DNA from 2 places in the Mesobacillus sp. ABV4_180 genome. Region 2 is predicted to be linked to the other one. Evidence: a T-box and tRNA genes for the amino acid it is inferred to sense, from the RefSeq annotation. Region 2 holds a T-box; the other holds one or more tRNA genes.

Region 1 (6,157 bases), 760 kb from region 2:
TTCATAGATAAAAGAATCGTCTCTCTAGTCAATAATTCTGTGATTCTCATTTATTTCTCCCCCAATCTATTTAGTTAGTATCTTTACTTCAGGCAGAAGCTGTTCTACTTTTTCGGAAGTACATAAGCCAATCGAAAACGCTGTAGCACTTCCCGATGCAACACTAAATTGGAAGGCTTCTTGATAATCATCTGTTTTCATGTACTGGGCAAGGAACCCGGCAACCATGGAATCTCCAGCTCCAACTGAGCTCTTGACTTCACCATTTGGAACAGTTGCTGTATATGCAGCCGTTTCATTTATAAAGACAGCACCTTTTTCTGCTAAGGAAACGATAACGTTTTTAGCACCTGACTTAACCAGTTTTTTACCATAAAAGACCGCATCTTCAAGATTATTAATCTCTTTATTGAATAACTGGCTCAATTCATGGTGATTCGGCTTGATCAGGAAAGGCTTATATTCGAGAACAGCTTTAAGCAAACTGCCTTCCGCATCCACGATCACTTCTGCACCTGTATCTTTACAGATTTGGACAACTTCCTCGTAAATCGTGACAGGCATGCTGGATGGGATGCTTCCAGCCAATACGATGAAATCTCCCTTTCCCAGCTGCTTGATCTGCTCTTTCAATAAGCCTAATGCCAATGATGACACTTCAGGTCCGCTGGCATTGATTTCTGTTTCTGTTTCCGCCTTAAGTTTTATATTAATCCTTGTATCCCCATCGACCTTCACAAACCCAGTATAAATACCTTCTTTGTTCAAGAACTCCTCAACGTACCTGCCTGTGAAGCCTCCTAAAAAACCGATCGCTTTGCTGTCAATCCCCATTGAACGAAGCACTCGAGAAACGTTTATCCCTTTTCCGCCGGGCAGCTTTGTTTCCTTTGTACTTCTGTTTAGTTCACCCAGGGTAATTTCTTCTGCTTCGACGATGTAATCTACAGATGGATTTAGTGTTAGGGTGTATATCATGTTGTCACAACCTTTATAGAAGTTTTGCTCGTATATAGACCTTTTGTATCATCATCCAGAATGTTTGTAATGATTGTTGCTTCGTGCAAGTCTGCAATTTTCGCGAAAGTGATCTCAGAAAATTTGGTGTCATCAGCCAGTACATACTTCTCTCGTGATAAAGAAACCGCTTTTTGCTTTATCATGGCTTCCTCCTGGTCAGGAGTTGTATATCCAGAATGAGGGTGGATTCCATTGACACCGAGAAAGCACTTGTCAAAACGATATTGCTCAAGGCTTGAAAGCGCTCCTCTTCCAATGATTGCGTTCGTTTTAGGCTTCGCATAGCCCCCAATTACATATGTTTCAATATTCCTTTCAAGAAGATGAGGCAAATGCATCAAGCCATTGGTAACCACAACGATGTCTTTTGCAGGAAGGTAAGGAATCATTTCCTGAATTGTAGAACCAGCATCAAGATAAATACTGTCACCTTCTTCAACCAGACTGGCAGCATATTGAGCGATCTGCTTTTTCTCATGAAGGTTTTTGGAAGATTTCTCAACCATGCTTGGTTCCTGCAGCTTCCCCTTCAGTCTTGCAGCACCTCCGTGCACCCTTTTTAAGAATTTGCCTTCCTCAAGGACGGTCAAATCCCTGCGGATTGTGGATTCAGATGCTTCCGTCAAATCAACAAGTTCCTGTATTTTAACGATTGGCTTTTCTTTGATCAATTGTAAAATGAGTTGGTGGCGCTCAGGTGTCAACATGAGGCTTACCTCCTATTTGATTCGTAATTTTATATTAATGTAATCGATTTCAGAAATCAATCATTTTCTATCATAAACAATCACTTTTAATCATTTTTTTATTTTCGTGAACGTTTTTGGTTGTTTTCAGAAAATAAAAAATCCTCCATGGTTGGAGGATTTAAAATCTTAACTATTACACAAAGGTAAACAGCGTATAAAATAAACTCGTCATTCTCCGGATTGTTGTGCCTGAGCTGATTTTTGGACTTGATTTACCGCACTTAGAGCGGACGAAATTTCATTTGTTGCTTGTTTGATTGCTTCTTGCGCGAGAGTAGGATCAGAATTTGCTTTTTCAATCGCTTTTGTCAACAAATCTTGGGTGAGCGTTACATTAGCTTTTGCTTGATTTAATTGATTAACATCAAATTGAGGCATGAAATATCTCTCCTTAAATTTTTTTACTCTTTTATGATAAGCATCCGCTTAATTTTTATAATGGTAAAAAATACTTTATAACGTTGATAATATTTTCACTTAATATTTGCAATTATATAGTATGGAGGTGTCCATTTTGGAAAAGGAAAACAAGGATGTACAAAACAGAATAAAATATAGTATTTGGGATACAAGAATTGATGAAAAACAACATAAAATTATTGAAAAATCTCCTTTAACTAAAGGATTTGATCCAAAAACAAATTAAAGTTAGTTATGTAACCTTATCCCCCTTAGGCTGTTGTAATTCAATACCATATTGTTATGGCAGCTAACCCATTTATAGGAGTTGAAACTGAACAAAAGATGTCCAATCTTTTGCTGAAAATTAAAATTGAATTTCATATCTTATATGCTATAATTCTTTTATAAACCATACGCGGGTGTGGCGGAACGGCAGACGCGCTAGATTCAGGTTCTAGTGGTGGCAACACCGTGGAGGTTCAAGTCCTCTCATCCGCATACAAAAAAGGTGCCTCACTATGAGGTACCTTTTTTGTTTCATTAAAATATCCCTTTTCGTGTCAATTTGGAAGAACCATTCTTTATCATTTTTCTCTGGATGCTATTGCATATGGGTTTTGTAGAACCTTCATATATGACCTTGCTTTGGATTCCCCATCCTAATTTTGAGTAAGCAGAACTTTTTTCAGCAAAAAAAATTGTCTCCCCATCTCACAAAAAAAGCCCGGGGTTCACACCACCCGGGCCGATTTATACTGCTGATATTAACCGATCAAATTCTGGCTATGGTTATTGACCACTTCCAAAACCTTAGTTGTCTGTTCCATGTCACTTTGACAAATCGGGCAAGCGGGGACAGTGCTGCTTTTAAAGTTGTCGCGAACCCAGCAGTTGCAATCATCAGAAGTACATACCCATATTTTCGTTTCAGCCGTTACGATTTCTTCAGGTGGTTTTCTGCCAAATGCCATTTCCTCACGCTCCTATAATTTTTACCATCGTTCGATTGATAAAAAAATTCATTTATTATAAAAAGCCCGCAAAGATAAACTTTTTATAATAAATGAATAATCCGAAAGTTGATATCTATTTCATTTTACCACACTTTCTTGTTTTTACCAAAGCATACCCTTTTGGATAGATATGTGACTGAACAACAGTTACTAGTATATGTGTTTCTATGTTGTTTTATTATAGGCAACAAAAATTTCTTTCAGGATTCCTAATTCAGGTTGTACCACTCCAACTAGCTGAATAGACATAGTACAAGCAACGCTTTGGCTATTGGAGGTTATAACTTTGCACATATTTTTAGGTTACATATTTCTTGGATTATCGCTTGCTGCCCCAATCGGTCCTGTAAATGCAGCTCAAATGGACAAGGGAATCAGGAGTGGTTTTTTTCAGGCCTGGCTTCTTGGGCTAGGTGCATTGACTGCTGATATCATCTATATGCTTACTGTTTACCTTGGGGTGGTAAAGTTTCTTGAAACCCCTTTTATGCAATCATTTCTCTGGTTGTTCGGATTCTTCGTTTTGATGTATACCGGGATTGAGACGATCATCAACTCTGGAAAAATTGTTATGGAACGGAGAGGTGAAGATTCAGGCTTTAAATCTTTTGCTTCAGGATTTTTAATGTCGATATCCAATCCGCTGACAATTCTTTTTTGGCTGGGTATATATGGTTCAGTACTTGCCAAGACAGCTTCATCATACGGAACAGGCGAGCTTGTAATATACAGTTTTGGCATCATCCTAGGACTCATTCTTTGGGATGTTGTGATGGCAGCTATTTCTAGCAGTTTCCGCAAGCTGTTGACGACAAGATTGCTTACTCTGATTTCCATTATTTCCGGATTGTCATTAATAGGCTTTGCCCTGTTTTTTGGTTACCAGGCTTTAAAGCTTTTTTTCTAAACTATTTGCTTCAATATGGATGATGCCTGAGAGTGCTTCTGTTGATTAAGAAGCACTCTTTGCCTTTTCTGGCTAAATTCTTGATTGTTGTGGCTAAATTCGTTATATAATAAAGAAGACAAAATTTAAGGGATGATACATTAATGGAAATTACCGGACATACTATCGAGCTTCTAGAAGATCCATTTGGCCTTCTTTCAGGAAGCAGATATGAGTATTTTTTAAATATCGAAGTAGATGAAGAAGACGAGCTGTACACAGAAAAAGGGTTGCTTTTGAAGGTTATTTTTCTTGTAGAGGAGAATAGAAGCAGAATCCTGCAAAACTATTTTATCGAACAAGAGACAGAAAAGGTATTGGATTTTGACCTTGAAGACGAGGAAGCTGAGGCTGTCAAAGCTTATTGTCTCCAAAATCTTCCTGAAGAAGAACAAAGCGCAAACTAAAAAAAGAGCTGATTAGCTCTTTTTTAGTTTGCGCTTTTTGTCTTATACCTCTACTGACTTGCCTTCTTCTACAATGTGAAAAAGGAGGTGTGCCAAGTGATGAACAGGACCATATTCTCCTTCTGCTTCATTCAATTCTTCAGTGAACTCAAGGTCATTTAGGTACAAAGCCGAAAACTCATAAAAATCCTTCAGCCCGAATCCATAGCAATTTGAAGGCTCTTCACTCTCATTTTCGTATTGAAGCGCTAAGTAGTATTCCTTGCCATCCTTATCTTCAGCATCAAAGAATACAAAGAAGCCAATATTGGTATCCAGATCGAATAAATGGCGAGTTCCGCCTTCAGTGGCTCTTTCATAATCTTCGTCGCTTAACTTCTGGACTGTCATTGTCTCTACCTGATCTTCAGCATGAAAGTTAACATTAAATGATTTCATGATAAATTTCCACTCCTGTCTTTGAATCTCTTTCAGTCTAAAAAGAAAACATGCTCTGCAGCAATTTCCTTTCCAATCGTTAGAATACCATACGAATATTCCTTTTGCCTTCTTTTATCCGTTGGTGATCCCGGATTAAAAAGGAGGATTCCATTGAATTGTTTAATCACCGGAATGTGGGAATGACCAAAAATGATACAATCAACCTTGTCATTTTCAAACGCATCAATCGCCCTTTTTTCTGTTGTCTTCCCTTTGCCATGGCCATGGATGACCCCGATCATGAAATCACCCGCCTTGAAGACTTCTTTCTCTTTCAGAAGTTCCTTCAGTTCTCCACTATCCACATTCCCGATGACTCCGATTACATTCGAATATTGAATTAACTCCTTATAAAGTTCTGTCGATTGCCAATCACCTGCATGAACAATATAATCACAGTTTTCCAGATCCTGAAGCAATCTTCCGGGCAGTCTCTTCCCTTTTTTGGGCATATGAGTGTCAGAGATGACGACGATTTTCATTCGTCATCACACTCCTTTCCTCTGCTTTTTGTTATATTTCCCTGTGGAGTTTGGTTTAACCATTATCGGATTCTTTGTATTTATATTTTGTCACATTAAAGTAGTCATTTGTCTTCCGATACCCATTGAACTCAACATCAAGGTCATGAAAATATCGGTGAAGCTGCAGTAAGATTTTTTTATCCTTGCTTCCATCCTTGATTGTGGCAGAATAGTTGGATATCGCTTCCAAATCGCTCTTCAGATCAGGATTTTCTGTTTGTATATTCACAATAACCGAGAGTATTTCAGAAGAAATTTCCCGTTGTTCATTCCATTCAACAGAATCAATCCGGCCCCATCCAAGCGTATCATTATACTTCGTATGAAACTTAGAAATGAAACTTCCAACGGTTCTGTAATCATTCTGTTCTGTCTCTTCCTGAAATACAGCAACAGCCTCATTCCCGCTGCCCTGAGCGGAGGATATTCCTCTCATATTTCCAAGATTCTCATCATTTTCTTTCTCCCAGATTGAATAACCAGTGTACAATCCAAAAGCCAATAAGAACAGAGCTGCCGGTAAGATCATAAGTTTCCACTTGTTTTTCTTTTCGATGTTGCCTGACTTTTCCATGTCTCCTGCCCCCTGTTATAATAATAGCCTAAATTGCTCCTA
Region 2 (6,157 bases):
ATCATTCCAGATTCCACTTCATCATGCTCACGTACGTCGATCATTTCTGGCTTTTCGCCTGCTTCCAATTTCTTTTGAAGCTCTTCAGTTGAGATTGTTTCAATATTATTCATAATTGTTTTCCTCCATTTTTACAGATAAATTAATCCTCAATTATAGGATTCGATACGTTTATGATTTTCCCCTATTTATTATATAAAAACTCTTTTTATAATACAAAGAATACACCTTATAGGGTATAGAACATGATAAAACAAAGGACCGCCAATGCGATCCTTTGCGAATAAATATTAGTTAGCGACAATATTGACAAGCTTTCCTGGTACTGCAATCACTTTGCGGACTGTTTTGCCGTCAATTTGTTCTTTAACAGCATCATCTCCCATCGCGATTTGCTCAAGAGTTTCTCTGTTGGCATCAGCAGGAACCATCATTTTCGCCTTGATTTTACCGTTGACCTGGACAACGATTTCTACTTCGTCATCAACAAGCTTTGCTTCGTCGTAAGCCGGCCATGCCGCGTACGTGATTGACTCGCTGTGTCCAAGCTTGTTCCAAAGTTCTTCGGCAATATGCGGCGTAATTGGCGCCAGCATTTTTACGAATCCTTCGACGTATGCTTTTGGAAGTTCTTCGGCCTTATATGCTTCGTTCATGAAGACCATCATTTGCGAAATCGCTGTGTTGAAGCGAAGTCCTTCGTAGTCTTCCGTTACCTTTTTCACTGTCTGGTGGTAAACCTTTTCAAGGCTCTGATTGTCAGTATCCTTGATTTTCTCGCTCAAGCTGCCGTTTTCATTCATGAACAAGCGCCAGATGCGATCAAGGAAGCGGCGGGATCCGTCCAGTCCATTTGTTGACCATGCAATGGATGCTTCAAGCGGACCCATGAACATTTCATAAAGGCGAAGTGTATCAGCACCATGGCTTGCGACGATTTCATCAGGATTGACGACATTGCCTTTTGATTTACTCATTTTTTCGTTATTTTCACCAAGAATCATTCCCTGGTTGAAAAGCTTCTGGAAAGGCTCTTTCGTGTGAACGACACCCACATCAAAAAGGACCTTATGCCAGAAACGAGCGTAAAGCAAGTGAAGTACCGCGTGCTCCGCTCCTCCAATATAAATATCAACAGGAAGCCATTCTTTTAATTTTTCAGCATCGGCAAGTGCCTGTTCATTCTTCGGATCGATATAGCGAAGGTAGTACCAGCAGCTGCCTGCCCATTGAGGCATTGTATTTGTTTCCCTGCGGCCTTTTTTGCCTGTTTCAGGGTCAACGACATTCACCCACTCATCAATATTCGCAAGCGGTGATTCACCAGTGCCCGATGGCTTGATTTCCGTTGTTTTAGGAAGGACTAACGGCAACTGATCCTCAGGAACAGCTGACATTGTGCCATCTTCCCAATGAATGATTGGAATCGGCTCGCCCCAGTAGCGCTGACGGCTGAACAGCCAGTCGCGAAGGCGGTAAGTGACCTTCTTTGTGCCGATGCCTTTTTCTTCAAGCCAGGCAATCATCTTGCTGATGGCCTCTTCTTTGCCCATGCCGTTAAGGAAATCAGAGTTGATGTGATCGCCATCGCCAGTGTAAGCTTCTTCCTGGACATTTCCGCCGGCTACCACTTCCTTTATTTCCATGCCGAACTTCTTCGCAAATTCATGGTCGCGCTCATCGTGTCCAGGTACTGCCATGATGGCTCCAGTTCCGTATGATGCTAGAACGTAGTCAGCGATCCAGATTGGCATTTTTTCGCCATTCACCGGGTTGTTTGCATAAGCACCAGTGAATACACCTGTTTTATCTTTTGCAAGGTCAGTACGCTCAAGGTCGCTCTTGCTCTTAATTTCATCGATATATTTTTCAATTGCCGCACGCTGCTCAGCTGTCGTGATTGTATCAACCAGCTGGTGTTCTGGAGCAAGCACTGCGTAAGTTGCTCCGAACAATGTATCCGGACGCGTTGTGAAAACAGTAAATGTTCCATCATGCCCTTCGATGTTGAATGTGATTTCAGCACCTTCAGAACGGCCGATCCAGTTGCGCTGCATATCCTTTAAGCTTTCTGGCCAATCAAGTAAATCTAGATCCTCAAGCAAGCGGTCTGCGTATGCTGTGATTTTAAGCATCCACTGGCGCATCGGACGGCGTTCTACCGGATGCCCTCCACGCTCACTTTTCCCGTCGATTACTTCTTCATTCGCTAAAACTGTTCCAAGTGCCGGGCACCAGTTAACAGCTACTTCATCAATATACGCAAGGCCTTTTTCATATAGCTTCAAGAAAATCCATTGCGTCCACTTGTAGTAGCCAGGATCAGTCGTATTGACTTCGCGGTCCCAGTCATATGAAAAACCTAATGCTTTGATCTGGCGGCGGAACGTATTGATGTTCTGCTCAGTGAATTCAGCCGGGTCATTTCCAGTATCCAAAGCATACTGCTCTGCCGGAAGTCCGAATGCATCCCAGCCCATTGGATGAAGGACGTTGAAGCCCTGCATCCTTTTCATGCGAGAAAGGATGTCAGTCGCCGTGTATCCTTCCGGGTGGCCGACGTGAAGGCCGGCACCTGATGGATACGGGAACATATCCAGCGCGTAGAACTTCTCTTTCCCTTTATCTTCAGTCGTCTTGAACGTTTTGTTCTGTTCCCAATGGTCTTGCCATTTTTTCTCGATTTCCTGATGGTTAAAGCTCATCGTAAATGCCCTCCTGTTTTGGTTTCGATTTATTTTTGCGGATGGAATTTTCTTCGTAAAAATAAAAAACTCCCGTCCCTGTAAAAGGGACGAGAGGATATGTATGATCTCCCGCGGTACCACCCAAATTAGTGTGCAACACTCGCTTCATTCATCCTTAACGCGGAATACGGCAAACGCTACTTGTCAGTTCACGTATGCGACTCAAAGGCGAGTTCATGATGGTCCTGTCTGGCTTGCACCAACCGCCAGCTCTCTACATCAGGCTTTGCACCACTACTACTCCTTGTCGAAGTCTTTCGTTATGAATATAGGGATATTGTAATAAAATTCCCCCGCAGATGCAAGCAGGGATGGAAATAAATGATTATGGAGAGTAGTTTATGAAGATGGTGACTATTTTGTGTAGGAATTTCACCTTGTTTTCGGACACAATTTTGGAAAAAATCGCTGAGAATTTACAGTTCGCGAATAAACCATAGAAATTTGCGAATAAAATTCCTTTTTTGCGAATAAACCATTCGAATTTGCGAATAAATTTATTAATTTGCGAATAAAATAATCTTTTTAACCATGAAAGAATTTGTTCACAGTTTTCTATTATAAAAAGAGGTAAAATTTGAAGTAAATAATACTCTTTTGGTAAACTTTGTTGTTTTCTCAAGCAAAAGTTTATCAAAACGAAAACAAAATAGGAGTGATAAACTTGATTTTAAAAAAGAGAACAATACCAATGAAAATCCTAATTTATGAAGCCGTTGTGAGAAGGATCCCAATCAACCATCCCCGCAAAACAGAATTTCAGAAAAAACTGATGAAATTGAAGGCGGGGTACAAGGGAGAAATTGATCTGGATTATTACCTTTCACAACTTCCAGATAAGGATTATATTCTCATTCAGAGTTTGAGACTTCCTCATTTAGAAACCTTCTTTCAAATCGATACCCTACTCCTTTACCCATCATTTTTCATTAATTTCGAATCCAAAAATTACGCCGGTGAGATTAACATAGATACAACATTCGATCAATTGATACGAAATATCGATGGCAGACAAGATTCATATGGAAATCCTATTTTACAAGCAAAAATTCAAACTTCAAATTTAACTACCTGGTTAATAAACCATTCCTTCTCCTTCCCGCCTATTGAATATTTCGTTACGATCAGCAGTTCACAAACAATCATTAAAAACTCAAACAGGACCCCTGAAGTATCCTATAGAGTTTGTCGGACCGCCCGTTCACTCTATAAGATTGAGGATATGAAAATAAAGTACAAATCTGAAACTCTCACGATGAAGGATCTTAAGAAGATTGCGCATAAATTAATAAAATCTCATCAGCCATTAATCATTGATCCAAAAACATTGAATCTTCCTCTTAGTGAAATGAAGAAAGGGATTCAATGCCCGAATTGCCATGATTTTGGAATGAAAAGGATTCATGGGAATTGGCTTTGCTCATCCTGCAGCCATATTTCAAAAACTGCCCATATTTTCACAATTAAAGATTATTTTCTACTGCACGGTTTTTCCATTAGCAACAAACAGCTTCGTGAATATTTAGAAATTGACTCGATTGATCTTGCTACTCATATATTGAATTCGCTCAACCTTATCCCGTCTGGTTCAAAGAAAAACAAAACGTATTCCCCTCCAAAAGATTTTTTCAGCTGACAAAATATATGTAGTACTATTATTTAAAAAGGAAAAGAGGCGGTACGATGAAGGTGGCTCTTTTTGCGACTTGTTTGGTGGATCTGTTCCAGAGCAATGCGGGGAAGGCGACGGTGAAGCTTCTGGAGCGGCTTGGCTGTGAGATTGATTTCCCGGAATCGCAGGTTTGCTGCGGCCAGCCTGCCTACAACAGCGGTTATGTGAAGGAATCGAAGGCGGCGATGAAATCGATGATCGACACGTTCGCCGAAGCGGAATACGTTGTATCTCCTTCCGGTTCCTGCATTGCCATGTTTCATGAGTATCCACATGTTTTCAAAGGTGACCCGGTTTGGGAATTGAAAGCTAGGAATCTGGCAGCTAAATCCTATGAACTGACGCAATTCATCGTGGATGTATTGAAAATCGAAGATGTGTGCGCGAGGTTCGAGGGCAAGGTTACCTACCATACTTCTTGCCATATGACGAGACTGCTCGGTGTAAAAAAGGCTCCTATGATTCTATTAAGCAATGTGAAGGGACTGGAATTCACCGAGCTCCCATCCAAGGAGCAATGCTGCGGTTTCGGCGGGGCTTTTTCGGTAAAAATGGCGCAAATCTCGGAACAGATGGTGGATGAAAAAGTCATGCATATCGAAGAAACTGGAGCTGACTATTTGATTGGTGCAGACGCCGGGTGCCTGATGAACATCGGCGGACGAATCGAGCGAAAAGGCAAGCCAGTCAAGGTGCTGCATATCGCAGAAGTGCTGAATAGCCGTTAAGTCCGGGCATATCGCAGAAGTGCTGAATTGCCGTTAAGTTCGGGATATTCCAGAGCTGCAGAACAGCATATAGTTTGAGAGAAGGAGGGCCAATCTTATGCCAATGAAAATCGGGACACATGATTTCAAGGATCGTGTCGGAAATGGCATCAATGACTCATTCATGAGAGGTGCTGTTGCCGGAGCCCAGGAAAGGATGGGAACCAGGAGACAGGACGCCGCCGATGAACTGGGAAACTGGGAAGAATGGCGGAACCATGGAGAGGAAATCCGCCAGCATGTTCTTGAAAATCTGGACTTTTAACTTGAACAGCTTAGCGAGAACGTAGCAAAACGCGGCGGCCATGTTTTCTTCGCCCAGACAGCTGAACAGGCTAATGACTATATAAAAGATGTCGCCGCAAAAAAGAACGCAAAAAAAATCGTCAAAGCAAAGTCGATGGTTACGGAAGAAATCAGCCTCAACTCTGCCCTTGAACAAGCAGGCTGTACAGTGATTGAGACGGACCTAGGAGAGTATATTCTCCAGGTCGATGACCATGACCCGCCATCACATATCGTCGTACCGGCTTTACATAAAAACAAGGAGCAAATCCGGGATGTTTTTTCCAAAAAACTTGGCTATCAAAATACCGAAAAGCCTGAAGAACTGGCCTGGCATGCCCGGAAAATGCTGCGTCAGGAATATTTGACAGCGGATATCGGCATCACTGGCTGCAATTTCGCTGTAGCGGAAACAGGATCATTCGCACTTGTGACAAATGAGGGAAATGCCGACCTTGTAACGGCCCTGCCGAAAACACAAATCACGGTGATGGGAATGGAGCGTCTCGTGCCAACATTCGAAGAACTCGAGGTTCTTGTAAGCCTGTTGACGAGAAGTGCCGTTGGCCAGAAGCTGACGAGCTATATTACGGTACTTACTGGCCCGCGTGAAGAGCTGGACACTGATGGACCAGAAGAATTCCATCTTGTGATCGTGGATAATGGCCGATCAAGAATACTCGGCA

The links. The T-box of region 2 lies ahead of leuS (leucine--tRNA ligase). A T-box ahead of a tRNA ligase gene usually reads a tRNA of that ligase, here a tRNA-Leu.
Region 1: it encodes a tRNA-Leu, which carries the amino acid that the T-box ahead of leuS (leucine--tRNA ligase) is inferred to sense. The anticodon was not compared.

Annotation. Positions count from the first base shown of each region.
Region 1 covers NZ_JBSWTJ010000001.1:1,985,531-1,991,687, reverse strand. The annotation lists gene ACXAEA_RS10135 (PTS fructose transporter subunit IIABC) at 1-50, opposite strand, end outside; gene pfkB (1-phosphofructokinase) at 67-978, opposite strand; gene ACXAEA_RS10125 (DeoR/GlpR family DNA-binding transcription regulator) at 975-1,727, opposite strand; gene ACXAEA_RS10120 (hypothetical protein) at 1,938-2,147, opposite strand; gene ACXAEA_RS10115 (hypothetical protein) at 2,284-2,415, shown strand; tRNA gene ACXAEA_RS10110 (tRNA-Leu) at 2,587-2,669, shown strand; gene ACXAEA_RS10105 (cold-shock protein) at 2,936-3,142, opposite strand; gene ACXAEA_RS10100 (LysE family transporter) at 3,471-4,091, shown strand; gene ACXAEA_RS10095 (DUF6509 family protein) at 4,235-4,537, shown strand; gene ACXAEA_RS10090 (cytosolic protein) at 4,580-4,975, opposite strand; gene ACXAEA_RS10085 (metallophosphoesterase family protein) at 5,008-5,499, opposite strand; gene ACXAEA_RS10080 (hypothetical protein) at 5,555-6,115, opposite strand.
Region 2 covers NZ_JBSWTJ010000001.1:1,226,898-1,233,054, reverse strand. The annotation lists gene ACXAEA_RS06170 (rhodanese-like domain-containing protein) at 1-113, opposite strand, end outside; gene leuS (leucine--tRNA ligase) at 291-2,705, opposite strand; T-box leader at 2,788-3,007, opposite strand; gene ACXAEA_RS06160 (nuclease-related domain-containing protein) at 3,439-4,383, shown strand; gene ACXAEA_RS06155 ((Fe-S)-binding protein) at 4,431-5,147, shown strand; partial or broken gene ACXAEA_RS06150 (LutB/LldF family L-lactate oxidation iron-sulfur protein) at 5,245-6,157, shown strand, end outside.